3 regions of the Quadrisphaera sp. KR29 genome follow, and region 3 is predicted to be linked to each of the others. Evidence: predicted binding sites of a transcription regulator. Region 3 holds the regulator's gene; each other region holds the start of a gene.
The links. The regulator LexA, encoded in region 3, represses DNA repair genes until DNA is damaged. The targets are predictions, from matches to a motif close to TCGAACANNTGTTCGA.
Positions count from the first base shown of each region.

Region 1: the regulator LexA is predicted to act here: its motif matches at 8,409-8,424, upstream of ACUN9U_RS12670 (glycoside hydrolase family 127 protein).
Region 2: the regulator LexA is predicted to act here: its motif matches at 2,602-2,617, upstream of ACUN9U_RS05005 (LysM peptidoglycan-binding domain-containing protein).

Region 1 is NZ_JBQXXG010000013.1:23,629-33,247, reverse strand. Features, by position in the region: gene ACUN9U_RS12705 (ABC transporter ATP-binding protein) at 1-1,001, opposite strand, end outside; gene otsB (trehalose-phosphatase) at 1,132-1,980, opposite strand; gene otsA (alpha,alpha-trehalose-phosphate synthase (UDP-forming)) at 1,977-3,443, opposite strand; gene ACUN9U_RS12690 (protein kinase domain-containing protein) at 3,585-5,639, shown strand; gene ACUN9U_RS12685 (DsbA family protein) at 5,763-6,539, shown strand; gene ACUN9U_RS12680 (vitamin K epoxide reductase family protein) at 6,539-7,231, shown strand; gene ACUN9U_RS12675 (LacI family DNA-binding transcriptional regulator) at 7,251-8,264, opposite strand; gene ACUN9U_RS12670 (glycoside hydrolase family 127 protein) at 8,455-9,619, shown strand, end outside.
Region 2 is NZ_JBQXXG010000004.1:86,426-96,044, reverse strand. Features, by position in the region: gene dnaB (replicative DNA helicase) at 1-475, shown strand, start outside; gene ACUN9U_RS05015 (pyridoxamine 5'-phosphate oxidase family protein) at 511-972, opposite strand; gene ACUN9U_RS05010 (LysM peptidoglycan-binding domain-containing protein) at 1,217-1,825, opposite strand; gene ACUN9U_RS05005 (LysM peptidoglycan-binding domain-containing protein) at 1,920-2,552, opposite strand; gene ACUN9U_RS05000 (DNA polymerase IV) at 2,762-4,192, shown strand; gene ACUN9U_RS04995 (DEAD/DEAH box helicase) at 4,493-6,193, shown strand; gene ACUN9U_RS04990 (DUF1540 domain-containing protein) at 6,336-6,638, shown strand; gene ACUN9U_RS04985 (MFS transporter) at 6,765-8,087, shown strand; gene ACUN9U_RS04980 (GNAT family N-acetyltransferase) at 8,062-8,664, opposite strand; gene ACUN9U_RS04975 (lycopene cyclase family protein) at 8,737-9,619, shown strand, end outside.
Region 3 is NZ_JBQXXG010000006.1:96,750-106,368, forward strand. Features, by position in the region: gene ACUN9U_RS07345 (glycosyl hydrolase) at 1-974, opposite strand, end outside; gene ACUN9U_RS07350 (carbohydrate ABC transporter permease) at 1,199-2,101, opposite strand; gene ACUN9U_RS07355 (carbohydrate ABC transporter permease) at 2,103-3,056, opposite strand; gene ACUN9U_RS07360 (extracellular solute-binding protein) at 3,103-4,470, opposite strand; gene ACUN9U_RS07365 (glycoside hydrolase family 2 protein) at 4,581-6,605, shown strand; gene ACUN9U_RS07370 (purine-cytosine permease family protein) at 6,592-8,043, opposite strand; gene lexA (transcriptional repressor LexA) at 8,000-8,809, shown strand; gene ACUN9U_RS07380 (Nramp family divalent metal transporter) at 8,825-9,619, opposite strand, start outside.

The DNA.
Region 1 (9,619 bases), on a different contig from region 3:
GTGGAGCCGGCCTGGGGAGGACGGCGGCCGTCGACGCGGGCGATGATCTGCTGCTCCGAGGAGCCCAGCTTCGCGCGGCCGTACAGGTAGGCGTCGGCGCCGAGCTCCTCGACGACGTCGACCTCGACGGGCAGGCCGTCCTCGGCGAGGTCGAGGTCCTCGGGGCGCACGCCCAGCGTCACGGTGGAGCCGGTCTCCGCGAGGGCCTCGCGGGAGGCCGGGATCGTCGTGGAGCCGAACTTCACGCCGCCGTCGACGACGTCGAGGTTCAGCAGGTTCATGGCGGGGGAGCCGATGAACCCGGCGACGAAGACGTTGTTCGGGTGGTCGTACATGCGCCGGGGGCTGTCGACCTGCATGAGCAGGCCGTCCTTGAGCACGGCCACGCGGTCACCCATCGTCATGGCCTCGACCTGGTCGTGGGTCACGTAGACGGTGGTGACGCCGAGGCGGCGCTGCAGCTGGGCGATCTGCGTGCGGGTCTGCACGCGCAGCTTCGCGTCGAGGTTGGACAGCGGCTCGTCCATGAGGAACACCTGGGGCTGGCGCACGATGGCGCGGCCCATGGCGACGCGCTGGCGCTGACCGCCGGAGAGCGCCTTCGGCTTGCGCTCGAGGTACTGCGTGAGGTCGAGGATCTTGGCGGCCTCGGCGACGCGCGTCTTGATCTCGTCCTTCTTGACGCCGGCGATCTTCAGGGCGAAGCCCATGTTGTCGGCCACCGTCATGTGCGGGTACAGCGCGTAGTTCTGGAACACCATCGCGATGTCCCGGTCCTTGGGCTGGACGTCGGTGACGTCGCGGTCGCCGATGAGGATCCGGCCGGAGTTGACGTCCTCCAGGCCGGCGAGCATGCGCAGCGACGTCGACTTGCCGCAGCCGGACGGGCCGACCAGCACGAGGAACTCGCCGTCGGCGACCTCGAGGTTCAGCTTGTCGACGGCCGGGCGCTCACCGCCGGGGTACAGGCGCGTCGCGTTGTCGTAGACCACAGATGCCATGAGAAGGCGTCCTCCCACCGGCAGGAACGTGCCGGACGATCCGAGTGAGGGACCCCGCCCGGCCAGCGGTGGCCGTGCGGAGGGGCGCCGGCAGCCGAGGTGGACGCCGGTGTCCGGGCCACATACTGCCCTACGCGCGACCTGCGGGGAACCCCGGCTTCCGCGGCGAGGCCGCCAGGGCGCTCACGAGGTGCTCGAGGAGGGCCGCGACGTCCTCGGGGGTGCCCACGCGGAAGCCCGCGGCGGTCGCGCCCTCGCCCACCTTGACGCCCACGTCCCCGGCGGAGGGGTCCAGCACGCCGAACGCGTCCTCGTCGGTCGTGTCGTCACCGGCGTAGAGCACGGCCGGCCGCTGGCCGGAGCCGTGCGCGAGGCGCTCGCGCAGCGCCGTGACCGCGCTGCCCTTGTCGGCCTCGACCACGCTCAGCTCGACGACCTCCTTGCCCGGCAGCGAGCGCACGCCCTCCCAGGAGCCGGGGCCCTCGCCGACGGCGCGGACGGCGGCTGCGGCGGTGTCGCGCGCGGCGGTGCGCGTGTGCAGCACCGCTCCGGCGGGCTTGAGCTCCAGGGCGGTCCCGGGGTGGGCGTCCACGACGGCGCTCACCGCCTCGACCACGCGCGCCAGCAGCGCCCGGTGGTCCTCGTCGAGGTCGGTGGGGGTCCCGTCACCCTCCGCGCCGTGGCTCGCGACCAGCAGGGCGCCCGCCGGCGGGCCGCTGACCTGGCGCAGGGACTCCATGGCGCGCCCGCTGACCAGGGCCACGGCCACGCCGTCCACCGCCGTCAGCGCTTCCAGCGCGGCGGCGCTGGCGGGGAGCGCCCGCGCGGCCCCGGGCTCCTCGACGATGGGCGCGAGCACGCCGTCGAAGTCGAGGGCCACCAGGAGCGAGGGCGCTGCGGCGAGGCGGTCGAGGGCGGCGCGCAGCTCCGGGGGGACCCCCGGGACCTCGCCCGCCGGGGCCTGGCCGGAGGTGGTCACCGCGCGCCCGCCGCGGCCTGCTCGGCCTCCGGCACGGCCGCCCCGGAGCCGCGCCCGGTCTCCAGGGCCGAGAGGAACGCCTCGGCCCACCGGGTGACGTCGTGGCTGCGGACCCGCCGTCTCAGCTGGCGCATGCGCCGGGTCTGCTCGCGCTCGGGCATCTGCAGCGCCTGCAGCAGGGCGCGCTTGAGGCCCGAGATGTCGTGGGGGTTGACCAGCACGGCGCCGCTCAGCTCGTCGGCGGCCCCGGTGAACTCGCTCAGCACCAGCACGCCCCGCTCGTCCAGGCGGGAGGCCACGTACTCCTTGGCCACGAGGTTCATCCCGTCGCGCAGCGCGGTGACGAGCATGACGTCGGCCGCCTGGTAGAGCGCCGACATCTCCTCGCGGGGCTGGTTGTGGTGCAGGTAGTGGACGGCGGCGTGCCCGATGGTGCCGTGCTCGCCGTTGATGCGGCCGACCGCGAGCTCGATCTCGTCGCGCAGCTGGCGGTAGCTGTCGACCCGCTCGCGGCTCGGGGTGGCCACCTGGACGAGCACCGTGTCCTCGGGGCTGACGGCGCCGTCGTCGAGCAGCTCCCCGTAGGCCTTGAGCCGGTGCATGATCCCCTTGGTGTAGTCGAGCCTGTCGACCCCCAGGAGCAGCTTGCGCGGCGCCCCCAGCTCGAAGCGCACCTCGGCCACCCGCGACTGCACCGGCGGGCGGGCCGCCAGCTCCTCGAAGGCCGGGGTGTCGATGGAGATCGGGAACGCCGCCGCGTGCACGTCGCGCCCGCCGCCCTGCCCGTCGGCCACGCGGATGCGGTGGCGGCGGCTGTCCAGTCCCAGCAGCCGCCGGCACACCCGCAGGAAGTTGTTGGCGTCGGACTGCCGCTGGAAGCCCACGAGGTCGGCCCCGAGCAGCCCCTCGACCACCTGCCGGCGCCACGGCATCTGCGCGAACAGCTCGTACGGGGGGAACGGGATGTGGTTGAAGAAGCCGATCCTCAGGTCGGGCCGCAGCTCGCGCAGCGCCGCGGGGACCAGCTGCAGCTGGTAGTCCTGCACCCACACCGTGGCGCCGCGGGAGGCCTGGGAGGCCGCGGCCTCGGCGAAGCGGTGGTTGACCTTGACGTAGGCGTCCCACCAGGCCCGGTGGTAGGTGGGCACGGCGATGACGTCGTGGTACAGCGGCCACAGCGTGTCGTTGGAGAAGCCCTCGTAGTAGGTGGCCACCTCCTCCTCCGACAGCGGCACCGGGACCAGGTGCATGTCCTCGCCGTCGAAGGGCTCGGGCGCCTCGCCGGCGTCGCCGCTCCACCCAACCCAGGCGCCGTCCGCGCGGCGCATCACCGGCTCGAGCGCCGTGACCAGGCCTCCCGGGGAGGTGCGCCAGGAGACCGCGCCGTCCTCCGCGACGACCCGGTCCACCGGAAGCCGGTTGGCCACCACCACGAAGTCGTACTCGCCCACGCCCTGCGGCACCCGGCCCAGCTCCCCGCTCGTGCGACGCCCCGCTGACCGGGGCCAGCCCGGCACCGACCCTAGGCGGGCGCCACCCGGGCCGCGACTCCCGGCCCGCCGCGCCGCGGCGCCGGGGCCGCCCGCTCCGCGTACCGTGGCGGGGTGGACGCCAGGACCCCGGGGCTCGGCGCGCGCGAGGGCGCGGGGCGCCGCGAGCCCGGCGCGGCGGTCCCCGCGGGCGCCGCCACGCCGTCCGTCATCGGCCGGCTCGGTCCCTACCGCCTGCTGCAGGTCATCGGCGGCGGCGGCATGGGCGTGGTGCACCTCGGCCTCGACCCCGCCGGGCGCGCCGTGGCCATCAAGGTGCTGCGCCCGCACGTCGCGGCCGACCCCTCGGCGCGCAGCCGCCTGGCGCGCGAGGTCGACGCGCTGCAGCGGGTCCGCTCCCCGCGCGTGGCCGAGGTCCTCGACGCCGACCCCGATGCCGACCAGCCCTACGTCGTCACCGAGTTCGTGCCCGCGCCGCCGCTGGACGTGCTGGTCGAGCGGGAGGGACCGCTGTCGGGAGCCGGCCTGGGGCGCCTGGGCCTGGGCCTCGGCGACGCCCTGGCCGCCATCCACTCCGCCGGGGTGGTCCACCGCGACCTCAAGCCCGGCAACGTGCTGGTCGCCGACGGCGACCCCGTGGTCATCGACTTCGGGATCGCGCAGGTCGCCGACGACGTGCGCCTCACCAGCGCGGGCCTGGTCATGGGTACCCCGGGCTACCTGGCCCCGGAGGTCCTCGACGGCGCGGCCCCCACCACCTCCGGTGACTGGTGGGGCTGGGCCGCCACCCTCGCCTACGCCGCCACCGGCCGCCCGCCCTTCGGCACCGGCCCGTCGGAGGCCGTCCTCTCCCGCGTCCGGCGGGGGGCAGCGGACCTGGACGGCGCCCCCGAGGACCTCGTGGGGGTGCTCCGGGGAGCGCTCTCGCCCGACCCCGCCCACCGCCCCCCGCCGCGCCGGCTGCGCCAGGCCGTGCAGGGGCTGCTCGAGCCCGACAGCGGCACGTGGCCGCCGGTGCGCACCGGCTCCAGCGCCGCGCCCACCACCGCCGTGCCGCTGCACCGGCCCGCCGCGGGCGCGGCGCCCGCACTGAGCCCCACGAGCACGCCGCAGGCAGCGCCCGGCCAGCCCGGTGCCGGGCGGACGTCCACGGTGCTGCCGGAGACCACCGTGATGCCCGAGGCCGCCGCGCCGCTGGCCGGCGCGCCGCCGGAGGCCGCGCCCGTGCCGTGGCCCGAGCCGCCCCGGCGCGGCGCGGAGCGCGACACCGGTGGCCCCGACGCCCCCCACGAGCGGGCGCCCGCGCCCACCGCCGCCTCGGCCCCGACCGCGGCGCTCGGGGCGCCCGAGGGCACCCGGGTGCTGCCCGCCGGCACCGGCCGCGCCCAGCCCGCACCGGTCCCGGACCGCTCCGGGGACCGCACCCAGGTGGTGGAGCCGCCGTCCCCCTTCGCGGCCCCGCCGCCGGGCTACGACGGCGCCCACCGCGCCGGTCCACCCCACCAGCAGTCCCTCCAGCAGCCCTACGAGCCGCCCGCCGGCTACGAGCGGCCCGCGCCGCCCGCGCCCGCCGGCGAGCAGGACGCCGCGCGGCGCTCGCCGGTCGGCGCCGTCCTGCTCCTGCTGCTCCTGGTCGTGGTGGCCCTGGGGGCCGTGGCGCCGCTGGTGGCGGCGATGACCGTCGCCGGGGGCGTGGTCGTCGCGCGCACCGTGGACAGGTCGGTGGCGGCCGTGGTGCGGCGCCGCTTCGAGCGCGGCCGTCGCCGCTCCGACGGCGCCGTGGTCGCCCTCTCGCTGCCCGGCCAGCTGCTGCTTGCGGCGCTCGCCTCGCTGCCGGCGCTGCTGCTGCCCGCGGCGATGGCGGTGAGCACGGCCTTCCTCGTGGGATGGGCCATCGCCCCGCAGAGCACCCCCGTGCCCGGGCAGGCGCTGCCGCTGGCCGCGGCGGTGGCGGTGGGCACGGCGACCGCGTGGTGGGGACCGGGCAGCCGCACGCTGCGGCGCGGAGCGCGCACCGCGGTCCGCGGGGCGCTGCCGGGGCGCACCGGCGGCCTGGTCGCGCTGTCCGTGCTCGCCCTGGTCCTGGTGGCCTGCGTGGTGGTGGTCGTCAGCAGCGGCGGCTCCCCGGACTGGACGCCGCTGACCACGCCCCCGCCGGGGCTGGGCTGACCCTCCCCTCGGGTCCGCCGGCCCCCGTCGTGGGAGGCGGGTCACAGCGCCGCGTCGTCGCAGCCTCCTCCCAGGTGGCGCCCGTACGCTGGTGAGCCGACCGGACACCCTGGAGGACGACCCGTGCCCGACCGGCCCACCACCAAGGACGCGCGCCGCGAGGCGGCCCGTGAGAAGGCCCGCCAGATGCGCGAGGCGCAGGCGCGCGCCAAGCGCCGCAACCGCGTGCTCGCCATCTCCGCCGGTGCCGTCGCCCTGGTCCTCGTGATCGGTGCCGTCGCCTTCGGCATCAGCCGCGCCGGCGGCGGGGAGCCGGCGGCGACCCCCCCGGGCGTCACCGCGGACGGCGGTGTGGTGCTGGGCCAGGCCGACGCGCCCCACACGGTGACGGTCTTCCAGGACTACCAGTGCCCGGTGTGCAAGGCCTACGAGGCGTCGGTCGGCCCCTGGCTCAAGGAGCAGGTCGACTCCGGGGCCACCAAGCTGGAGTACCGCCCGATCTCCTTCCTCGACGCCCAGTCGAGCGGCACGGAGTACTCCACGCGCGCCGCCAACGCCGCCTTCTGCCTGGCGGGCCAGCCCGGGGTCGACTTCTACGCCTTCAACACCGCCATGTACCTGGAGCAGCCGGCCGAGGGCACCGACGGTCTGACCGACAGCAGGCTCGTCTCCATCGCGCAGTCCGCCGGCGGCGACATCGGCACGTGCGTCGCCTCGCGCACCTACGACGACTTCGTGGCGGAGCGCACCGAGGCGGCCTTCGCGCTCACCGACAGCAGCGGCGCGCGGACGGTGCAGGGCACGCCCACCGTCTTCGTCGACGGCCAGCTGCTCCAGAACGACCAGGGCGGTGCGCCTGACCAGCAGGCGCTCGCCACCGCCATCGGCGTCGCGGGCTGATGAGCACCCGCAGCGGCGTGAGGCCGCCCGCTCCCCGCGCGTCGTCGTCGCGCCCCCTCGAGGACGACGGCGCTCGCGCCGCCGAGGGGCACCTCTCGGCCGACCCCGTGCCCCCTCGGCGCCTGGGCCTGCTCCTGGCCGTCGGCGGCGCGATCGGCTTCCTGGCCGCGTTCACCCTCACCGTCGAGCGCTTCAAGCTGGCCTCCGACCCCGGCTACCGGCCGTCGTGCGACGTGAACCCCTTCATCTCCTGCGGCTCGGTGATGTCCCAGCCGCAGGCGGCGCTGTTCGGGTTCCCCAACCCCCTGCTCGGCATCGCCGCCTTCGCCGTGGCCACGACGCTGGGCGTGCTGCTGCTATCCGGCACCCCTCTGCCGCGGTGGGTGCGGGCCGGGTGGCAGGTGGGCATCACCCTCGGCTTCGTCTTCATCAGCTGGCTGGTGACGCAGAGCCTGTACGAGATCAGGGCGCTGTGCCCCTACTGCATGGTGGTGTGGGCCGCCGTGATCCCGATGTTCTGGACCACCACCGCCGACTCCCTCGACCGCGGTGTGGTCCCCGTGCCCGCCGGCCTGCGCCGCGCCGCGGCCACGCTGGTGGAGTACCGCCTGGTCGCGGTGGTCCTGACCTACCTCGCCGTCGTCGTGATGGTGGCGCAGGCGTTCTGGAGCAGCTGGGTCTCCCTGGTCTGACCCCGGCCCGGGGCGCGGCTCAGGCGCCCAGCGTGGAGGCGCGGAGCACCAGCTGCGCTGGCAGCACGGTGCGCGGGGGCACCTCGCGGCCGTCGACGGCGTCGAGCAGCAGCTGCGCGGCGCGGCGGCCCACCTCGGCCAGCCGCAGGTCCACGGTGGTCAGCGGGGGGCGGCAGGCCAGCGCCATGACCTCCCAGTCGTCGACGCCGGTCACCGCGACGTCCTCGGGCACCGAGCGCCCCAGCTCGCGCAGCCTGTCGCAGGCGCCGCGGGCGATCTGGTCGCTGCCGCAGCTCACGGCGTCGAGGTCCGGGTGGCGCCGCAGCAGGACGTCGACCGCCTGGCGGCCCCACTGCTCGCTCCAGGCGCCGAAGAGCGGCTCGCCGGCGAGCGCGTCGCCGAGCGCACCGGCGACGGCTGCGGCGCGGGTGCGGGCGCTGTGGTGCTCGGGCCAGCCGGTGACGTGCCCCACCCTGCGCCGGCCGAGCTCGAGGAGGTGGCGTGCGGCCTGCGCGGCGCCGCCGGCGTCGTCGACGACGACGCTGGTGTCGCCCTCGCGCGCCGAGGGCTGGAAGGCGTAGACCACCGGCACCGGTCCGGGCACCTCGACCGGCGGGCGCGGGTCGGTGCGACGTCCGGTGACGATGATCCCGTCGACGCGGCGGCTGGCCAGCATCCGCAGCTGGTGCTTCTCCCGCAGGGCGTCGTCGCGGGTGTCGCAGAGCAGCACCGCCATGTCGCCGGCGCCGAGGGCGTCTTCGGCGCCCTGCAGCACCGGGATGGTGAAGCGCCCGAAGCTGTCGGTGGTGACCAGGCCCACCGTGAAGCTGCGGCCGGAGGACAGGGCGCGGCCGACGCCGTCGGGGGTGAAGCCGAGCTGGTCGGCGGCCCGGCGCACCCGCTGCACGGTCTCGGCGCGCAGCTGGCCGGTGCCGTTGAGGGCCTTGGAGGCCGTGCCGGGGGACACGCCGGCCAGCGCGGCGACGTCGACGATGCGCGCGACCGAGCGCCGCTGGACCGCCCTGCTCGTCACGCCACCCCCTCCGCCGCCTGGCAGCAGCCCGTCCGAACCTGCCGGCCAGCAGCGTTCCGGCGTTTCCGGCCGCAGCGGCCGGCGTGGGCCGAGGGTAGCGCGGCGGTGGGGGTCGACGGGCGGCCGCGACGCGGGCTACGGTGGCAGAAAACGTGTTCCGGATGTTCCGCGACGCTGCGAGAGGACCCGCGTGGCCACGACGACCACCGCCCAGACCACCGCCCGCACCACCTCTCCGACCGGAGGCGGGGCGAGTGCCGGCCCGGCCCGGCCCACCCCGGGCACCACGGCCCTGCAGCCCGTGGCCCCCGGCGCCGCGCGCATCACGGGGGGGTACTGGGCGCAGCGCCAGCGCGCCAACCGCGAGAACGCCATCCCCACGGGCCGCGAGCGCCTGGAGAGCGCCGGCAACCTCACCAACCTGCGCATCGCCGCGGGCACCGCTCCGCAGGGGGCGCAGGTCACCGGCCCGATCTTCATGGACTCCGACGTCTACAAGTGGCTCGAGGCCGCGGCGTGGGAGCACGGGCGCGAGCCGAGCGAGCAGCTGCTCGGCTGGATCCGCGAGCTCACCGACGTCGTGGCCGCTGCACAGGCCGAGGACGGCTACCTCGACTCGGTGGTGCAGGAGCAGGACGGCTCGATCGGGACGCGGGGGCGGTACGCCGACCTGCCGTGGAGCCACGAGATGTACTGCGCGGGCCACCTCTTCCAGGCCGCCGTCGCCGTGAGCCGCGCCACGGGGGAGCGCGGGCTCCTCGACGTCGCCACCAGGCTCGCCGACCACCTCGACGCGACCTTCGGCGACGGCGAGGGCCGGGTGCGCGACGTCGACGGGCACCCCGTGGTCGAGATGGGCCTGGTGGAGCTGTTCCGCGAGACCGGCGAGCGGCGCTACCTGGAGCTGGCGCGCTGGATGGTCGAGGCGCGCGGCACGGGGATCATCGAGGGCCACGGCAAGGAGCCGACGTACTTCTCCGACCGGGTCCGGGTGCGCGAGGCCACCACGGTGGAGGGGCACGCGGTGCGCGCGGTCTACCTCACCGCGGGCGCCGCCGACGTCGCGGCCGAGACCGACGACGCCGAGCTGCTGGCCGCCCTGGAGCGCCAGTTCGCCCACATGTGGGCCACCAAGACCTACATCACCGGCGGCCTGGGCTCCCGGTGGGACTGGGAGGCGTTCGGCGACCCCTACGAGCTGCCGAGCGACAGGGCCTACGCCGAGACCTGCGCCGCCATCGGCGGCGTGCAGTGGGCCTGGCGCATGCTGCTGGCCACGGGGAAGGCCCAGTACGCCGACGCCACCGAGCGGATGCTCCACAACGGCTTCCCGGCGGGCGTCTCCCTGTCCGGGG
Region 2 (9,619 bases), on a different contig from region 3:
CCCGCTCTTCATCGACGACAGCCCCAACATGACGCTCATGGAGATCCGGGCCAAGTGTCGCCGGCTCAAGCAGCAGCACGGGCTCAAGCTCGTCGTCATCGACTACCTGCAGCTGATGACCTCCGGCAAGAAGGTCGAGAGCCGCCAGCAGGAGGTCTCGGAGTTCTCGCGGGCGCTCAAGCTGCTCGCCAAGGAGCTCGAGGTGCCGGTCATCGCCATCTCCCAGCTCAACCGCGGTCCGGAGCAGCGCACCGACAAGCGCCCGGCGATGGCCGACCTGCGCGAGTCCGGCGCCATCGAGCAGGACGCCGACATGATCATCCTGCTGCACCGCGAGGACGCCTACGAGAAGGAGAGCCCGCGGGCGGGGGAGGCCGACCTCATCGTCGCCAAGCACCGCAACGGACCCACCGACACGATCGTCGTGGCCTTCCAGGGCCACTACTCGCGCTTCGTGGACATGGCCACCGGCTGACCCCGCAGACCCGTCCGCGCCAGCAGGGTGTGCGGTCAGCCGCCGAGGGCGCTCGGCACCCGCCCCGCCGCGAAGTCGATGAGCCCCACCCAGCTGGGGGTGAGGGCGATGCGGGCCATCGGCCGGTCCCGCAGGCTGTCGGCCCAGGCGCGGCCCTGCTCGGGATCGGAGTAGCGCACCGCGGCGAGCTCGTACTCAGGCACCACGTGGTCGAGCACCTCGACGTGCACCCTGCCGCGCAGTGACAGGGCCTGGTAGGGCCAGACGTCGGTGTCGATGGTCACCGCGACGTCTGGCCGCTCCCGCAGGACCCGGACCTTCGGGGCGCGCGCGGGCGAGCCGAAGACCAGCTCCTCCCCGGTCCAGTGGAACCAGATCGGGACGACCCGCGGGGTGCCGTCGTGCCACGTGTACGCCAGGCGCGCTGGCACCCTGGACCTGAGCAGGACGTCGACCGCCGGGTCGCCGAGGAGTGACAGGTCTCCCTGCTGCGCCACCGCCACCTCCTGAGGAGTGGACAGAGCGCCCAGGGTAGTGACGCGGGTCACAGCCGGACAAGGGTCAGGAGCGAGGACGGCACGGTCCTCCGCCCGGGGCGACGCTCGGTCCGCGTGCTCGGGCGGTGCTGGGGCTCCCGGCCCTGACGTGCGGACCCCGCCGTCCCGCGGACGGGGCACCGGGGATGCGACAAGGGCGCGTCCGCCGCGGCGGACGCGCCCCTGTGGTCGCGGTCGGGACGGGTCAGACGGCCAGGACGGCGCCGACGCGCAGGCGGTCGGGGTCCGCCCCGATGACGGCGGCGTTGGCGGCGTGCAGCGCCTGCCAGCTGGTGCCGGCAGAGGTGGCGATGCTCGACAGGGTGTCGCCGGCCTGGACCGTGTAGCTGCCCGAGCTCGTGGTGCGCTCAGAGGAGCGGGAGGCCGCCGGGGCCTCGCGCGAGCCGGCGACCTCAGCGGCGGCTGAGCCAGCCTCGTCCGCGGCGGTCAGGCCGAGCTTCGCCGAGCAGGAGGGCCAGGCGCCCCAGCCCTGCACCGCGAGGACCTCCTCGGCCACGGCGATCTGCTGCTCGCGGCTGGCCAGGTCGGCGCGGGAGGCGTACTGGCCGCCGCCGAAGCCCTTCCAGGTGCTGGCGGAGAACTGCAGTCCGCCGTAGTACCCGTTGCCGGTGTTGATCGACCAGTTGCTGGTGCTCTCGCAGGCGGCGAGCCGGTCCCAGGTGCTCGCCGAGGCGGCCTGGGCGCTGGTCCCGGACAGGGCCACCAGAGGGGCTGCTGCCAGGGAGGCTGCTGCCGCGAGGGCGAGCAGGCGGCGGCGGGAGCTTCGGACCGGGGCGCTGGTGGAGGAGGTCATCGGCCACGAGACTGACACACATCACCGAGAGTGTCGAAAAGACCCCGTGCATGACATGACTGTGACTCCCCGTAGCGGAGGTCCTCGCCGCAGGTCAGACGGAGAGGACCTGTCCCACGAAGATGCGGTGGGGGTTGCTGCCGATCACGGAGGCGTTGGCCGAGTAGATGGCCTGCCACGAGGTGCCCTGTGCGGCAGCGATCTTGGCGAGCGTGTCTCCGGGCGCCACGGTGTAGGAGCCGCCCGCGCGAGCCGCTGAGCGCGACGCCTGCGGCGCGCGGTCGGCGGTCACGTCCGGTGCCGGAGCGGCAGCGGGCGCGGCGCCGGCGGACCCGGCCTTGTCCGCGGCGGACAGGCCCAGCTTGCGCGAGCAGGCGGGCCAGGCGCCCCAGCCCTGCGCGGCGAGGACCTTCTCCGCGGTGGCGATCTGCTGCTCGCGGCTGGCCAGGTCGGCGCGGGAGGCGTACTGGCCGCCGCCGAAGCCCTTCCAGGTGCTGGCGGAGAACTGCAGTCCGCCGTAGTACCCGTTGCCGGTGTTGATCTTCCAGTTGCCGGTGCTCTCGCACTGGGCGAGGCGGTTCCACGTGTCACCGCTGGCGGCCGAGGCGGGGGCGGCGACGGCGACGACGGGGGCGACGGCCACCGCCGCGGTGGCGGCGACGCCGAGCGCGCGACGCGTGATGCGGCTGGGCTCGGGCTGGGCGCGGTGGCGGGCGGTGCGGCTCACGGGTGACCTCCGTGTCGACGGTGCTCCTGGGCCCGGACCCTGCAGCGGGTCGACCGGGCGTTCGCCCACAACCTACGGAGGCGGTGTGCGTCCGTGGGCGCTTTTGGGAGAACGTTTGGAGGAGCCGCTGCGGGTACCGTCGTGAGGTGCACCCGGACGGACCAGTGCGCGACGCAGCGCACAGTTCCGACCACGGTGGGCACCGGACGGTGCTGCACGTCGACCTCGACGCCTTCTACGCCGCCGTCGAGCAGCGCGACAAGCCCTCCCTGCGCGGGAAGCCCGTCGTCGTCGGCGGCACCGCCTGGCGGGGGGTCGTGGCCACGGCGTCCTACGAGGCTCGCGCCTTCGGGGTGGGGTCGGCGATGCCGACCGCGGTGGCCCGCCGCGCGTGCCCCTGGGCCGCCTACCTCTCCCCGCGCTTCCCCGCCTACCGGACGGCCTCGGCGCGGGTGATGGCGCTGCTGGCCGACCTCGCCGGACCTCCTGGGCTCCTCGAGCCGCTGTCCCTGGACGAGGCCTACGTCGACCTGACGGCCTCCTCCACCGGCCCCGAGGACGACGGCGTGCTCGCCGCGGCCGTGGCCTTCCGCGAGCGGGTCCGCGAGGAGGTGGGCCTGACGGCCTCGGTCGGGATCGGCACCAGCAAGCTGGTGGCCAAGGTGGCCTCGGACCTGCGCAAGCCCGACGCGCTGCTCGTCGTGCCGGCGGGTGCGGAGCGCTCGGTGCTGGCCCCCCTGGGCGTGAGGGCGCTCCCCGGCGTCGGGCCCGCCACGGAGGCCCGCCTGGCGGCGCTGGGCGTGACCACGGTCGGCCAGCTGGCCGCGACCGACGAGCGCGAGCTCGTGTCCGTGCTCGGTCGCGCCGCGGGCACCGCGCTGCACGCCGCCGCGCACGGAGTGGACCCGCGGCCGGTCGTGCCCCAGCGCGAGGCCAAGTCCGTGAGCGCCGAGGAGACCTTCGCCACCGACGTCGTCGACAGGGCCGCGCTCTCCGCCGAGCTCGCGCGGATGGCCGCCAGGGTGGCCGAGCGGCTGCTGGCCAACGGCCTCCGGGGCCGCACGGTGACCGTCAAGGCGCGGCGCTACGACTTCTCCACGCTCGCGCGCTCGGCGACCACGGCGGCCGGCAGCGCCGGGGTGGCGAGCGCGGAGGAGATCACCGCTGCGGCGCTGCCGCTGCTCGCGGCCATCGACACCACCGGTGGCCTGCGCCTGCTCGGCGTGGGCGTGTCGGGCCTGGTGGGCGCTCTGGAGGGTCTCGACGACCCGGTGCAGGGCGACCTGCTCGCCGACCTCCTGGCGCCCGCCGACCCCGAGGAGGACCACGGAGACCAGCGCCGCGCCGACCAGGACGCCGACCAGGACGCCGACCACGCCGCCGACGCCGCCGACGACGACGCTGGCGCTGCTGCGGAGGCAGCGGAGCCGCCGGGGGCCGGCAGCTCCAGCCCCGCGGCGGTGTCCTGGCGGCCCGGTCAGGACGTGCTCCACGACGAGCACGGGGCCGGGTGGGTGCAGGGGTCCGGCGTGGGGCGGGTCACCGTCCGCTTCGAGGGGCCGCACACCGGCGTGGGGCGCGTGCGCACCTTCGCCGTCGACGACGCCTCCCTCTCCGCCGCTGACCCGCCAGTGTGGTGACCGCGACACCAGGGACCCGTCCGGCCGGGTGCTGCGTGTTACTGGTGTTCCACGTGTGACGCATGTGGCGTGTCGCGTCAGGGGCGCCGCGCCGATGGGGCACACTGGGGGTGCGCGGCAGCGTCCGACGCGCCGAGCCCGAGGCTCGCAGCGGACCGCCCACCCGATCACCTCCCGCGCCGCGCCGGCGTGACGCCCCGGCGGGAGGTGGCCAGCCACCAGCGCCGAGCCGAGGCTCCAGCGCGGGACAGGCCTGCGCCGCGCACGAGCGCGCCGCGGCCCGAGAGGAACACGCGAACCGTGCCCCCCACGAACACGCCCGGGAACAGCACCCCCGGCCACAGCACTCCCGGTCACACCACCCCCGGCCGTCCGGCCGGCGCCTCCTCCGGCGACGGCGGCGGCGACCAGCGCCGACGGCGCCGCGGCGGCCGAGGACGCGGCGGCGGCGGCCAGGGCCCCGCCGCGCGGGCCGCGGTCCCCGGCTCCCGCTCCCTGGCGCCCGGCTCGCTGGCCGGAGGCTCCCTGCCGCCAGCCGCGCCGCAGGCACCTCGCACCGCGCCGCCGGCACCGCGCGCCGCTCGGCCCGCCGAGGCGCCGGCCACCCCCGCGCCCGCTGCACCGCCGGCACCGGCCCCTGCGGCCGCGACCGCGGCCGGCGCCTCGTTCGCCGCCCTCGGCGTCCCCGCGCCGCTCGTCGCGGCACTGGAGGCCCGCGGCGTCACCGACCCCTTCCCCATCCAGGCCGCCACGCTGCCGGACACCCTGGCCGGCCGCGACGTGCTGGGGCGCGGCCGCACCGGGTCGGGGAAGACCATCGCCTTCGCGCTGCCGCTGGTCGCCCGCGTCGCCGCCGGGTCCGCTCCGCGCACCCCCCGGCGCCCCCGCGGCCTCGTGCTCGCCCCCACCCGCGAGCTGGCCACCCAGATCGCCGCCACGGTCGAGCCGCTGGCCCAGGCCGCCGGGCTGCGCACCACCGTCGTCTTCGGCGGCGTGCCGCAGGGCCGGCAGGTGACCGCCCTGGCCGCGGGCGTCGACCTGCTCATCGCCTGCCCCGGCCGCCTGGAGGACCTCCTGCGCCAGCGCGAGCTCACGCTGGACGGCGTGGAGGTGACGGTGCTCGACGAGGCCGACCACATGGCCGACCTCGGCTTCCTGCCCGGGGTGAAGCGCCTGCTGGACGCCACGCCGCGCGGCGGGCAGCGGCTGCTGTTCTCGGCCACGCTGGACAACGGCGTGGACGTCCTGGTCAAGCGGTACCTGGTCGACCCGCTCACGCACTCCGTCGACAGCGCCGCGGCCCCGCCGCCGGCCATGACGCACCACGCGCTGCACGTGGCCGACGCCGCCGCCAAGACCGACGTCGTCCGCCACCTGGCCTCCGGCACCGGCCGCCGCGTGCTCTTCCTGCGCACCAAGCACCAGGCCAAGAAGCTGGCCAAGCAGCTGACCGCGTCGGGCATCCCCGCCGTGGACCTGCACGGCAACCTCTCCCAGAACGCCCGGGTGAGGAACCTGGACGCCTTCACCTCCGGCGAGGTCAAGGTCATGGTCGCCACCGACATCGCGGCCCGCGGCATCCACGTCGACGACGTCGAGCTGGTCGTCCACGTCGACCCGCCGACCGAGCACAAGGCCTACCTGCACCGCTCCGGGCGCACCGCGCGCGCCGGCTCCGGCGGGGACGTCGTGACGGTCGTGCTGCCCGAGCAGGCCCGGGAGGTCGCCACGATGATGCGCCAGGCGCGCGTGAGCGCGGCGCAGCACCAGCGGACGACGCCGGCCTCGCCGGTGGTCGTGGAGCTCACCGGCGAGGTGGCCCCCCACGTCGAGCCGGCGCCCCCGGCGCCCGCCGCCCCGCCGGCGCGCGCGGGCGGAGCCGCCCGCGGCTCGTCCTCCCGGCGCAGCTCCGGCCGCTCCCGCGCGGGCTCGCCCGCCGGTGCGCGCGGCAGCGGCGGAGGTCGCCGAGGCGGTCAGGAAAGGCTCTCCTCATATCGGTGAGGCAAGCCTCACCGAATATCGGAACGGCCTCGTTGACTATCGCGAACGGGCGCTGACCTGCGACGACGTGCTCGCGGAACGGGCCTTCCACCTTTATGGTGTGAGCACCCGGATATCCCCGTCCCACGCCTTGGAGGTCACCGTGGCCACGCTCGAGATGCCCGCCGTCACCGAGTGCACCGTCGCCGGCTGCTCCTACAACCACGACGGGTGCCACGCCTTCGCGATCACCGTCGGCTCGGCTGACGGCTCCGCGGACTGCGGCACCTTCATCCCGCTGAGCACCAAGGGCGGGCTGGACAAGGTGGTGGCGCAGGTGGGTGCGTGCTCGCGCAGCGACTGCACCTTCAACAGGGACCTGGAGTGCACCGCGAGCTCCATCCGCGTGGGAGCCGGGGCGAGCGGCTCGGACACCGCCGCCTGCCTCACCTACCAGGCCTCCTGAGGCACCGGCCGGCCTCCGGGCCGCGCCGCCCGAGCACGGACCGCCGGTCGTCGCGCTGCGACGGCCGGCGGTCGTCGTCGCAGGGCACCCGGCCACCGGTCGGCGGCGACCCGTGAGACTGGCCGTGTGCGGGCGTGGCTGGTGTGGGGCGTCGGCGTCGCGGCGTACGTGGTCGCGGTGCTGCAGCGGACCTCCTTCGGGGTGGCCGGCCTGGCCGCTGTCGAGCGCTTCGGCACCACCGCCGCCGCCGTCTCGGCGTTCACGGTCCTGCAGCTGCTCGTCTACGCCCTGCTGCAGGTGCCCGCCGGAGTCCTGCTGGACAGGTTCGGCACCCGGCGCCTGGTGGTCACCGGTGGTCTCCTCATGGCGGCCGGCCAGCTGGTGCTGGCGCTCGGGGGTTCGCTGCCCCTGGCGGTGCTGGGCCGCGTCCTCGTCGGCGCCGGCGACGCGCTGACCTTCATCAGCGTCCTGCGGCTCGTGGCCGCCTGGTTCCCGGCGCGCCAGGCGCCCGTCATCACGCAGCTGACGGGGCTGCTGGGCCAGCTGGGCCAGGTGCTGTCCGCGGTGCCGCTGGTGGCGCTGCTGTCCGGACCGGGCTGGGCGCCGGCGTTCGCCTCCACGGCGGCGCTGGGCGTGCTCGCCGTCGTCCTGGTGGCCCTGGTGGTCCGCGACGCCCCGGGGGTGCGCACCGCCTCCGGGCCGGCGCTGAGCTGGTCCAAGGCCGGGCGCGACCTGGTGCGCGCCTGGCGCCACCCCGGCACCCGCCTGGGGCTGTGGAGCCACTTCGCCACGCAGTTCCCCGGCACGGTCTTCGTCCTCATGTGGGGCTTCCCGTTCCTCGAGCGCGGGGAGGGCCTGCCCCGCGCCACCGCGAGCGCGCTGTTCACGTCCTACGTGGTCGCCGGGCTGGTGGCCGGGCCCCTGCTGGGGGTGCTGGTCGCCCGCCACCCCCTGCGGCGGTCGTGGCTCGTGCTGACCATCGTGGCCGGCAACGCCGCCGCCTGGACCGCCGTGCTCGCCTGGCCCGGTCCGGCGCCGCTGTGGCTGCTGTGGCTGCTCGTGCTGGCCCTGGCCAGCGGCGGACCGGGGTCCATGGTGGGCTTCGACTACGCCCGCACCTTCAACCCCGCCGACCGGCAGGGCACCGCGACCGGCATCGTCAACGTCGGCGGCTTCGTGGCGAGCCTGCTCACCGTGCTCGCCGTGGGCGTGGTGCTCGACCTCACCGGCGGCGACTACTCCCTGGGCGACTTCCGCGCCGCCTTCAGCGTGCAGTACGTCGTGTGGGCGGTGGGCGTGACGGGGGTGCTGGTCACGCGGCGCCGGGTGCGGGCGCAGCTGGCAGCCGAGGGCGTGGTGGTCCCCCCGATCCGCGTCGCCCTGGCCCGGCGCTTCACGCGGCGGGCGCGCTCCGGCGCCCCGGTCAGGCCGGAGGAGGACCGGGGCTGACGACCGGCAGGGACCCGGTGGTCACCGGGTCCGGCGGGGCCAGGTCGCTGGGGCGCAGCCGGTAGACCCGCAGGTGCAGGTCGTAGTACTTGTCGGTCTCGCCGACCCACTCCATGCCCAGGCGCCGCGCGATCCACTCACCGCGCTCGTTGCCCGGGCGGACCACGGCGAAGACCTCCGAGGCGCCGTGGTCGAAGGCCCAGGCGGCCAGGGCCCGCGCGCCCTCGCTGGCGTAGCTCTGGCCCCAGTGCTCCGGCGCGAGCTGCCAGGCGATCTCGAGGTCCTCGCCGTGCGGGGGCATGGTCCGCAGCACCAGGGCGCCGACCACGACGCCGTCCTCCTTGCGCGCCAGCGCCCACCGGCCGACGAACTGCTCGACGTCGCCGTCACCGGTGACCTGCTCGGCCCGCCACTGCTCCAGCCTGTCGGCCATGGCCTGCTCGTCGGGCACGGCGTCGGCGGCAGGAGCGAGCCAGCGGGAGACCCTCTCGTCACCGAAGACGGCGAGGGCGGCGGCGGCGTCGGAGCGCTCCCAGTCGCGCACGACGAGGCGCTCGGTGGTCACCAGGTGGGTCACGCCGACACCGTAGCGCCCACCGGACCGGGTGACACCCGAGGAAGATCAACTCCAGGTGGGTGACCATGGGTCGTGCCGTCCGCCGCTCCCGACGCCGACGTCGCCCTGCTCGGTGGCGGTGGCGCGGGGGTCGCCGTGCTCCACCACCTCGTGCTCGCGCTGGAGCGCGAGCCGCGCCGCCGGCCCCTGCGCGCGGTGGTGGTCGACCCCCTGGACAGGCTCACCGCACGGCCCGCGGACCGGACCTGGTGCTCCTGGCTGCCGAGCCGGGGCCGGGCCCTGGAGGTGCTGGCGCCAGCGGTGCACCGCTCCTGGAGCAGCGTGCTGGTCGTCGGGCCCGACGGCGCTCCCAGCGCCCTCGACCTCGGCCCGCTGGTGTACGCCATGGTGCGCGGGGAGGACTACTACGCCCACGTCGCAGGTCTCGTGGAGCAGGCGCGGGCGCGCGGCCTGCTGCACCTGGAGCACCTCCCGGTCACCGCCGCCGCCGTGGAGGAGGACGCCGGGAGCGCCCGTGTGGTGCTGCCCGGCGGGGTGCTGCGGGCCCCCGCCGTGCTCGACTCCCGCCCTGCGCCACCCGCCGGACCCGGCGCGTCCGCCCTCGTGCAGGAGTTCCTGGGCCGGCGGGTCCGCGTGGACGGCGCCGGCCTGGACCCCGACCGCGCCGTCCTCATGGACTTCTCCGTGCCCCAGCCCGAGGTCGGGCTCGCCTTCGGGTACTGCCTGCCGAGCGACGCCGCCACCGTGCTCGTGGAGCACACCGCCTTCGTGCCCCGACCGCTGGGGGAGGGCCGGCACGCCGAGGCCCTGGAGGCCTACCTGCCCCGTGCCCTGGTGGGCGCGCCGCCGACGGCGCCCGCGGTGGTCGAGCACGAGGAGAGCGGCGTCATCCCCATGACCGACGCCCCCTTCCCCCGGCGGGGCCCAGCACCGCGGGGGCTGCGGCGCAGCAGGG
Region 3 (9,619 bases):
ACGATGTCGGCCTTGGTGGGGGCGGTGGGCCAGCGCGGCGTGGACACCGGCGGGGTGATCCGCACGGTGGGGGTCACGCGGCTGCGCAGCTGCTCGCAGGCCTTGCCGTCGCCGTCACCGTCCAGGTGGGCCAGGCCCGCCCGGTCGGCGTCGAAGGCGGCCTGGGCGCTCTCCTGGTCGGGGAAGCCGTCGCAGCGGACCGCCGGCGGTCCCGCCGTGGGCCGCCCGGTGGGGGCCGTGGACGGGGTGGTGGTGGGCCGCGCCGTCGGGGAGGCGCTGGGGCGGGCGCTCGGGGTGGCGCTCGGGGTGGCGCCGGGTCGGGCGCTCGGGGCGGTGGTGGGCCGGGCCGCTGCGCCGCCGGGGCTGCTGGCGCCGGAGCCGCTGGCGCTGGAGCCGCTGCCGCCGCGGCGGACGGGGTCGGGCTTCTCCGAGGGCACCGCCACGGGCGCCTGCCGGGCTGAGCGCAGCTGCTCGCAGGCCCTGCCGTCCCCGTCGCCGTCGAGCACCCGCAGGCGGGTGCGGTCGCGCTCGAAGGCCGCCTGGGCGGACTCCTGGTCGGGGAAGGTCAGGCAGGTGTCCACCCGCGCCGGCGCGAGCGCCGGCACGGCGACCACGGGGCCGGTCCCCTGCGCGGCCCCGGAGGCGGCGGCCGGCGCGGCCGTGGCGGGGCCGTCCGCGGCGCCTGCGCCGTCGCCCGCGCCGTCCTCGCCGCCCGCGCCTCCTGCGCGGTCGGCGCGGGCGGGCGCGCCGGACCCGCCGGAGCCGTCGGCGCCGCCACCGCCGCGGGCCTGCTCCAGGGCCTGCTGGGCCTCCTGGAGCTGGGTGGCGCTCGTGGCCGCGGCGGCCAGGGCGGCGCTGAGCGCGGCGTCCGGGCCGAGCCTGACGTCGAGGTGGCTCCAGCTGCCCGCCGCGAGGGCCGTGACGAGCACGGCGGCGGTGGCGTAGCGGGCGGGGCGGCGGCGAAGGTCGGGCACGGTGGCCTCCGGCGGGGACGGGCCACCAGGCGGTGGCGGGTCGGACGTCGGGTCGCGACGACCAGCGGCGCTGGCCGGCCTCCCCCCGAGGCGTCACCCAGAGTGCCCGCAACTTGACGCTGAGTGACCTATCCCTCAGGAGTCCGCACAGCAGAGCACCCGGTCGGAGCAGCGCTGGCGTGCGCTGCCCCCGACCGGGTGCTGTGGCGGTGCTGTGCTGCGGGTCAGCCCTTCAGGCCGGTGCCCGCCACCCCCTCGATGATCCGCCGCTGGAAGATCATGTATAGGATGACCAGGGGCAGCGCGCCGAGGACGGCCGAGGCCTGGATGTCGGCGAAGCGCTGCCCGAAGGAGCCCTGCACCGTCGCCAGGCCGACGGGGATGGTCATGAGCTCGGGGTTGGAGACCACGAACAGCGGCAGGATGAGGTTGTTCCACACCCCGACGAAGGTCACGATCGCCATGGCGGCGATGACCGGCCCGCTCAGCGGCATGATCACCTGGCGGTAGATGCGCCAGTACCCGGCGCCGTCGATGCGGGCGGCCTCCTCCAGCTCCTTGGGCAGCCCGTCGAAGAACTGCTTGAAGACGAACAGCGCGATCACCGCGGGCACCTGCGGGAAGATCACCGCCCAGTAGGTGTTGAGGAGCCCCGCGGCGTCGAGCATCTGGAACGTCGGCACCACGAGGACCTGCGCCGGGACCATGATCCCCAGGATCATGAGCAGGAAGACCCAGTTGCGGCCGGGGAAGCGCAGCCGCGACAGGGCGTAGCCGCCCATGGAGGCGAAGACCACCGTCAGCACGGTGGCGACCGTCGCCGTGATGAAGCTGGACAGGTACCAGTTCCAGATGTCCCCGGCCTGGAACAGCGCGATGTAGCTGCCGAAGGTGATGCTGTAGTCGCTCAGGACGCCCGGGGCGCCGAGCGCCGCGGTGGAGTTGCTCCCGAGGGAGGTCTTCAGCGCGAACAGGCTCGGGATGAGCCACAGCACGGCGAAGACCGTCAGGACGATCGCCGCTCCGATGTTGAAGGCCCGGCTGGAGTCCTTGGCCTTCTCGTGCGGCACCCGGGCCGCGGGGGCGGCGGCGGAGACGCCGTTGCGGCGCGTGGTGGTGGAGGACATGTCAGGCGCTCCTGTCCTGGTTGCGCTCGAGCAGCTGGCGGAGGAGGGCGATCACGACGATGACGATGAAGAGCAGCACCGAGAACGCCGACGCGGCGCCGATGCGGTTGTCGGTGAAGCCGATGGCCGCGATCTGCGTCAGGGCCACCTGCGTGGAGATGCCGGGGCCGCCGGAGGTCATGAGGTAGACCTGGTCGAAGATCTTCAGCGAGGCGATGATCTGCAGGAGCACCACCAGCGTGGTGGTGCGGCTGAGCAGCGGCAGCGTGATGGAGCGGATCTGCTGCCAGGGCGTGGCGCCGTCCACGGCGGCCGCCTCGTACAGCTCGCGGGGGATCTCCTGCAGGCCCGCGAGGTACAGCACGAAGTTGAAGCCGATGGTCCACCAGATCGTGGCGACGGCGATGCCGACCATCGCCCACTTCGGGTCGGCCAGCACGGCCGTCGGGTCCATGCCGAGCCAGCCCTGCACGGTCGGCCACAGCCCTGTCGCCGGCGTGAAGATGAAGACCCAGATGAGGCTGATGGTGGCCGAGGGCAGCACGAAGGGCAGGAAGAAGGCCAGCCGGTAGAACCACTGGCCGCGCTTGAGCCGGTTGGCCAGCACCGCGAAGACGAAGGACAGCACGACCAGCGGCGGGGTCGTGTAGAGGGTGAACTGCAGGGTGTGCCACATGGCCGACCAGAAGTCGGCGCGGCCGAACATCTCGGCGTAGTTGGCGAAGCCGGCGAAGCTGCCCAGCCCCGGCCGCACCAGCGAGGTGTTGAAGAAGCTCGCGACGATCATGTAGATCGTCGGGACGATGAGGAAGAGCACGTAGAAGAACGCGAACGGCGCCAGGAAGAGCCAGCCCGCGCGGGCGTCCTGGGTCTTGACCTTGGTGCCGGTGTCGGGTGAGCCGTCGGGGCGCAGCGCGGCCGACGAGCTCGGGGGCGGAGTGGTCAGGGTGGTCATCTGGGGGTCCCCTCGAGGTCTGCTCGGTGGCTGCTCGGGTCGTGGCTCACGAGCCGAGCACGGGGCTCGGGGTGTCGAGGTAGGTGCGCAGCTGCTCCTTGATGGCGTCCAGGGCCTGCTGCGGGCTCGCCAGCTGCTGCTGCACGAGGCCGATCTGCGCACCGACGATCGTCTCGAAGGTGGAGCCGGAGCCGGAGTACCAGCCCGGCGGGTCGTACTTGGCGATCTCGGCGGCCGCGGCGTAGTCCGCCTGGGGCTCCAGCGCCTGGTACTCGGGAGACTCCAGCGTGGCCCTCAGGGCCGGCACGTGGCCGCCCTCGGCCCAGGTGAGGGACTGGTCCAGCAGCGACTTGATGAAGCCCATGGCCAGCTCGCGCTGCGCGTCGGTGCGCTCCATGCGCGGGATGATGAACGTGTGGCTGTCGGCCTGGGCGGCCGGCGCGTCGAAGACCTGCGGGATCGGCACCATGCCGAACGTCAGGCCCTCGATGCCCTGGGCGGTGGTGATCTCCCACTCGCCCTGGGTCTGGAAGCCGACCTTGCCGGTGTACAGCAGCGTGCTGGCGCCGGCGTAGTCGACCGTCGGGGTGAGCAGGCCGCGTGCGGCGAGGTCGCCGATGTAGCCCATCGTCTCCAGCGCCAGCTCCTCGTTGACGGTGAGCTGCTGCCCGTCGTCGCCGAGGAAGTCGGTGGCGCCGTCCATCTGCCAGTACAGGGTCTGGAACAGGCGCCAGGATCCGGAGGTGTCACCGACGTTGGAGGCCGACCAGGCGGCTCCCCCGGTGACCTGCGAGATGGCGGTCAGCGCGGCCTCGAAGGCCTCCCTGCCCTGGATCGGCGCCAGCTTGCCGTCCCCGTCGAGCAGCCCCGCCTGCCCGCAGACGTCGGCGTTGAAGAACAGCACGTAGGGGTGGGTGTCCAGGGGGATCGTGTAGTAGCTGTCGCCGACCTTCCCGGCCTCCCACACCGACGGGGTGAAGGAGGAGCTCGACAGGCCGGCCAGCCCCAGCAGGTCCTCGGTGATCGGCTCGAGCAGGCCGGCCTGGGCCAGGATGGTCGCCCGGGTGGCGTGCGCGACGGCGACGTCCGGCGGCTTGTTGCCCAGCGTCGCCAGCACGACCTTGGTGTAGTAGGGGTTGCCCCAGGCGAAGGTGGCGGCGGTCAGGGACTCCTGCGAGCCCTGCTGCCTGCGGTACTCGTCCAGCATCGTCTGGAGCCGGGCGCCGTCGCCGCCCCCGAACAGGTTCCAGAACGTCACCGAGTCGGGGTTGAGCGGGGCGCCGGCCACGCCGGCCGCCAGCGGTGAGCCGCAGCCCGCCAGACCGCCGGTCACGCCCAGGGCCCCCAGACCCGCCAGTCCCCCGGCCAGCACCTTCCGGCGGCTGGGGTGCTGCTCGGGCAGCGTCGTCCTCATCGTCGACCTCCTCGTCGTGCGTGGTCGGAGTCTGCATGGTCGAGGGCCCCCTTTGCAACGATGGAAACGTCGGCGTCCGTCGCGCGGCGCGGCGTGGCACACTCCGCGGCGTGGCGACGACGGCGCACCTCCCCCGGGCCAGCACGCAGAGCGGCGAGCACCCCCGCCCCCAGCTGCTGCGCGAGCGCTGGACGGACCTGTCGGGCACCTGGCAGCTGGGCCTGGTGCCCGCCGGCGCCCCCGCCCCGCGAGGCCTGTGGCGCAGGACGGACCTGGCCGACCGCACGGGCTTCGAGCGCGACGTCGTCGTCCCCTACCCCCCGGAGAGCGAGGCCTCCGGCGTCGGCGAGCAGGGCCCGTTCGCTGAGCTGTGGTACCGCCGCGGGCTGCGCCTGCGCGACGTCGCCGGCGCGGAGGACCTCGCCGGCGGCTCCCGCCTGGTGCTGCGCTTCGGCGCTGTCGACCACGCCGCGCGGGTGTGGTTCGACGGCCACCTCGTGGCCGAGCACACCGGCGGGCAGACGCCGTTCTCCGCCGACGTCACCGAGCTCCTCGACCCCGCCGCCTCGGACCTGCTGGACCGCGAGCACGTGCTGGTGGTCCGCGCCGTCGACGACGCCCGCGACCCGGAGCTGCCGCGGGGCAAGCAGGACTGGCACGACGCCCCCCACGCCATCTGGTACCGCCGCACCTCCGGCATCTGGCAGACGGTGTGGGCCGAGGTCGTCCCCGCGGTGAGCATCGAGCACCTCACCTGGCGCGCCGACGTGCCGGGGGCGGTGGTCCACCTGGTCGCCGAGCTGTCCTCGCTGCCGCCTGGGCCCGTGTCCCTGGCCGTGCGCCTGGCCCTCGGCTCCCCCGACGGCGACGACGACGGCGAGCGGGTGCTCGCCGAGGCCGTGGTCGCCGTCCCCGGCCCGGACGAGCGCGGCGGGCCCCTGGTCGAGGCCTGCCTCGCGGTGCCGCTGCTGCGGCACGGCCAGGAGCGCGAGGCGCTGCTGTGGCACCCCGAGCAGCCCCACCTCGTGGACGCCCAGGTGCGGCTGCTGGCCGGCCCGCCCGGCTCCCCCGGCGAGCAGCTGGACGCCGTGGCCAGCTACCTGGGGCTGCGCTCGGTGTCCGTCGGCGCCGGGCAGCTGCTGCTCAACGGGACCCCCCGGCAGCTGCGGTCCGTGCTCGACCAGGGCTGGTGGCCCGACACCCACCTCGCGGCCAGCGCCGACAGGCTGCGCCGGGAGGCCCAGCTGGTCGCCGACCTCGGCTTCGACTCGGTGCGCGTCCACCAGAAGGTGGAGGACCCGCGCTTCCTGCACTGGTGCGACAGGCTCGGCATCACCGTGTGGGCCGAGACCGCCAACGCCTACGCCCACACCGCCCGGGCGGTCTCCCTGCTCACCGCGGAGTGGCTGGAGGTGGTCCGCCGCGACGCCAGCCACCCCAGCGTGGTGGCGTGGGTGCCGCTCAACGAGAGCTGGGGCGTGCAGGACGTCGCCGTGCAGCCCGGCGAGAGGGCGTACGCGACGGCGCTGGCCGCGCTCACCCGGGCCCTGGACCCGACGCGGCCGGTCATCAGCAACGACGGGTGGGAGCACACCGACTCCGACCTGTGGACCGTGCACGACTACACCGACACGGGGGCGGACCTGCTGGCGCGCTACGGCTCACCGCAGGCCGTGGCGGCGCTGGTGGGCGTGCCCGCGCCGTCGTCGCCGTCGCCCCGGGTGACGGCCAACGGGCGGCGCCTGCGGGTGGCCGGCGGCGCACGGACCGGCGAGCTGCCCGACGCCGAGCGGCCGCTGGTGCTCAGCGAGTTCGGCGGGGTGCGCTTCACCCCGCCCGTGGACGGCGGCTCGCGCCCGGAGGGCGCGACCTGGGGGTACTCCACCGCGGCCGACGCCGAGGACTTCGCCCGCCGCCTGGGCGACCTGCTGGGCGCGGCCAACGCCTGCCTGGCCAACGGCGCCCTGGCCGGCTGGTGCTACACGCAGCTGGCCGACACGCTGCAGGAGGCCAACGGCCTCCTGTCCGAGGACCGCACGCCCAAGCTGCCGCTGGCGCGGCTGCGGGCCCTGGTCACCGGCGAGGTGACCGGCGAGGTCGCGGGTGGGGTGACCGGCGGGGTCACCGGCGGGTGAGCGCCCCCGCCCCGCGGGTGGACGGGGTCAGCAGCAGCTGCCCGAGGAAGCCCAGCACCAGCGCCACCAGCACCCCGAGGTTGGCGTAGGCCCAGTCGCCCTCGCGCCCGCCCAGGCCCAGGGGCCCCAGCAGGTAGCCCTGCCAGGCCAGCCACCCGGCGCCGGTGTTGACCACCAGGCCCCAGCCGACCGCCGTGGCGAGCACCAGCAGGGCCACCGGGCCCCAGCGCACCGAGCCGTAGGGGCCCGCGGGGTCGAAGAGGGCGGAGTCGTCGTAGGCGCCCGAGCGGCGGACCAGGTCGGCGATCGCCGCGCCCGCCCACGCCGCGATCGGCACGCCCAGGGTGATGAGGAAGGCCTGGAAGGGGGTGAGGAAGTCGGCGGAGAAGAAGACGACGCAGACGGCGCCGGCGACCATGAGGGCGCCGTCCACCAGGGCCGCCACCCAGCGCGGGGCGGGCAGGCCCAGGGACAGCAGCGCCAGTCCGGAGGAGTAGATGTCCAGCACCGCCCCGCCGACCAGCGACAGCACGGCGACCACCGCGAACGGCACGAGGAACCACGTGGGCAGCCCCGCGGCGAGGGCGCCGATGGGGTCGGAGGCCACCGCGGCGGAGAAGTCCGCCGAGGAGGCCGCCAGCAGCACCCCGAAGCACAGCAGGACCACGGGGGCCGCGGCCCCGCCCAGGGTGGTCCACCACACCACCCCGGGGCGGGAGGAGTGGCGCGGCAGGTAGCGGGAGTAGTCGCCGGCGGCGTTGACCCACCCGAGCCCGAAGCCGGTCATGGTGAAGACCGTCGCGCCGATGAGGGCCTGCGCCGACCCGCTGGGCGTGGCGGTGACGGCGCCCCAGTCGACCAGGTCGGTGCTCAGCAGGAGGTAGACGACCGTCAGGACGCCGGTGACCACGGTGATGACGGTCTGCAGCTTCATGATCGCCTCGAAGCCGAGGACGCCGGCGCCGACCACCAGCAGGACGACGACGAGCAGGGCGACGCCCTTGGTCACCGCGCCGCCGCCCCAGCCCAGGGTGGTGAAGACGGTCGCGGTGGCCAGCGCGGCCAGGGAGACGAGCACCGTCTCCCAGCCCACGGTGAGCACCCAGCTGATCGCCGACGGGAGCCGGTTGCCGCGCACCCCGAAGGCGGCGCGCGAGACGACCATGGTCGGCGCGGAGGCCCGGGTGCCGCCGAGGGCCACGAGGCCGCACAGCAGGAAGGAGGCGACGACGCCGACGACGCCGGCGAGCAGCGCCTGCCACCAGCTGACCCCGAAGCCCAGCACGAAGGCGCCGTAGCTGATCCCGAAGACCGAGACGTTGGCCGCGAACCACGGCCAGAACAGGCTCGAGGGCCTGCCCCGCCGCTCGGACTCGTCGATGACGTTGAGGCCGTTGACCTCGACCCGCGACAGCGGCGGCGTCTCCTGGGGCAGCACGACGGCACACTACGAGGTCCGCCGCCGCCGGGTCCGCCGCGGCGCACCGCGCGTCGAACGCGTGTTTGATGCGGCGTCACCGATCCACTACGCTGCGTCCGTGGCGACGACCGCCCGCAAGGGCTCCCCCAGCCGCGCTGACGACCTGACCAGCCGCCAGCGCGCCGTCCTGGACACCATCCGCGACTCCGTCGCCAGCCGGGGCTACCCGCCGAGCATGCGGGAGATCGGCAAGGTCGTCGGGCTGCACAGCCCCAGCAGCGTCGCCCACCAGCTGGTCACCCTCGAGCGCAAGGGCTACCTGCGGCGCGACCCCAACCGCCCGCGGGCCATCGAGGTGGTCGACGTCGCGCGCACCCCGGCCCTGGCCGAGGCGGCGCCCGAGAGCGAGGAGACCGCCCTCGTCCCGCTGGTCGGGCGCATCGCCGCCGGCGCTCCCGTGCTGGCCGAGCAGGAGGTCGAGGACGTCTTCGCCCTGCCCCGCCAGCTGGTGGGCGAGGGGGAGCTGTTCACGCTGCGGGTGGTCGGTGACTCCATGGTCGAGGCGGCCATCTGCGACGGCGACTACGTCGTGGTCCGCCGCCAGCCCGTCGCCGAGAACGGCGAGGTGGTCGCCGCCATGATCGACGGCGAGGCGACGGTGAAGGTGCTGCAGCGCCGTGACGGACGGGTCTGGCTCATGCCGCGCAACGCCGCCTACTCCCCCATCGACGGCACCGACGCCACCGTCCTGGGCCGCGTCGTGACGGTGCTGCGCTCCCTGTGACCCGCACCGGGCGGCTCAGCCGCCCGTGAGGTTCCTGACCTGCTGGCCGATCGTCAGCACGGTCGCCGTGCCGTAGATGAGGATCGCCAGCACGAGCAGCACCAGCCGCACGCCCTTGACGCGCAGGGGCGCCGGCAGCAGCTTGCGGTTGGTGGCGATGAGCAGCGCCGAGTAGATGGTCATCATGAGCCCGCCGACGGTGGCGGAGACGACCACCAGGGCGATGGGCTGGTCGAAGCCGACCAGCAGCACCGTGCAGCCGATGACCACCAGGCCCCAGGTGAGCCAGAAGTAGATGCGGCTCTCGTCAGCGGTCTTGAGGTAGCTGGTCTTGAGCACGTCGGCGGCCATCCGGCTGGTGTAGTCGGTGATGCCCAGCGCGGCCCCGAACAGCGAGAACGCCCCGATGATCCAGAAGAAGACGCCGAACCAGGTGCCCACCGCCTCGGCCAGCTGCTCGCCCTCGACCCTGACGAACTGGATGTCGTTCGGCAGGTCCTCCAGCCCGAAGACGGTGGAGTAGGCCAGCAGCGAGGTGAAGAAGATGGAGACCACGGTGATGGCCACGAAGGTGCTCAGCTGCTCGACGTTGGCGAAGCGCCACCAGCCGCGCCAGCGCCGCAGGTTCTCCTCGCCCTCGGGCCCCTCGGTCCTGAAGACGTAGCCCGTGCTGGGCACCGCCTCGGGCTCGCCGGTGACCGGGCTCTGCAGGCGCGGCACGTAGTGGCCCATCCCGAAGCCCTTGTCGCGGATCCAGTTGGACTGCACGAGGTTCTGCCCCCCGCCGGCGCCGGCGAAGATCATGGCGCC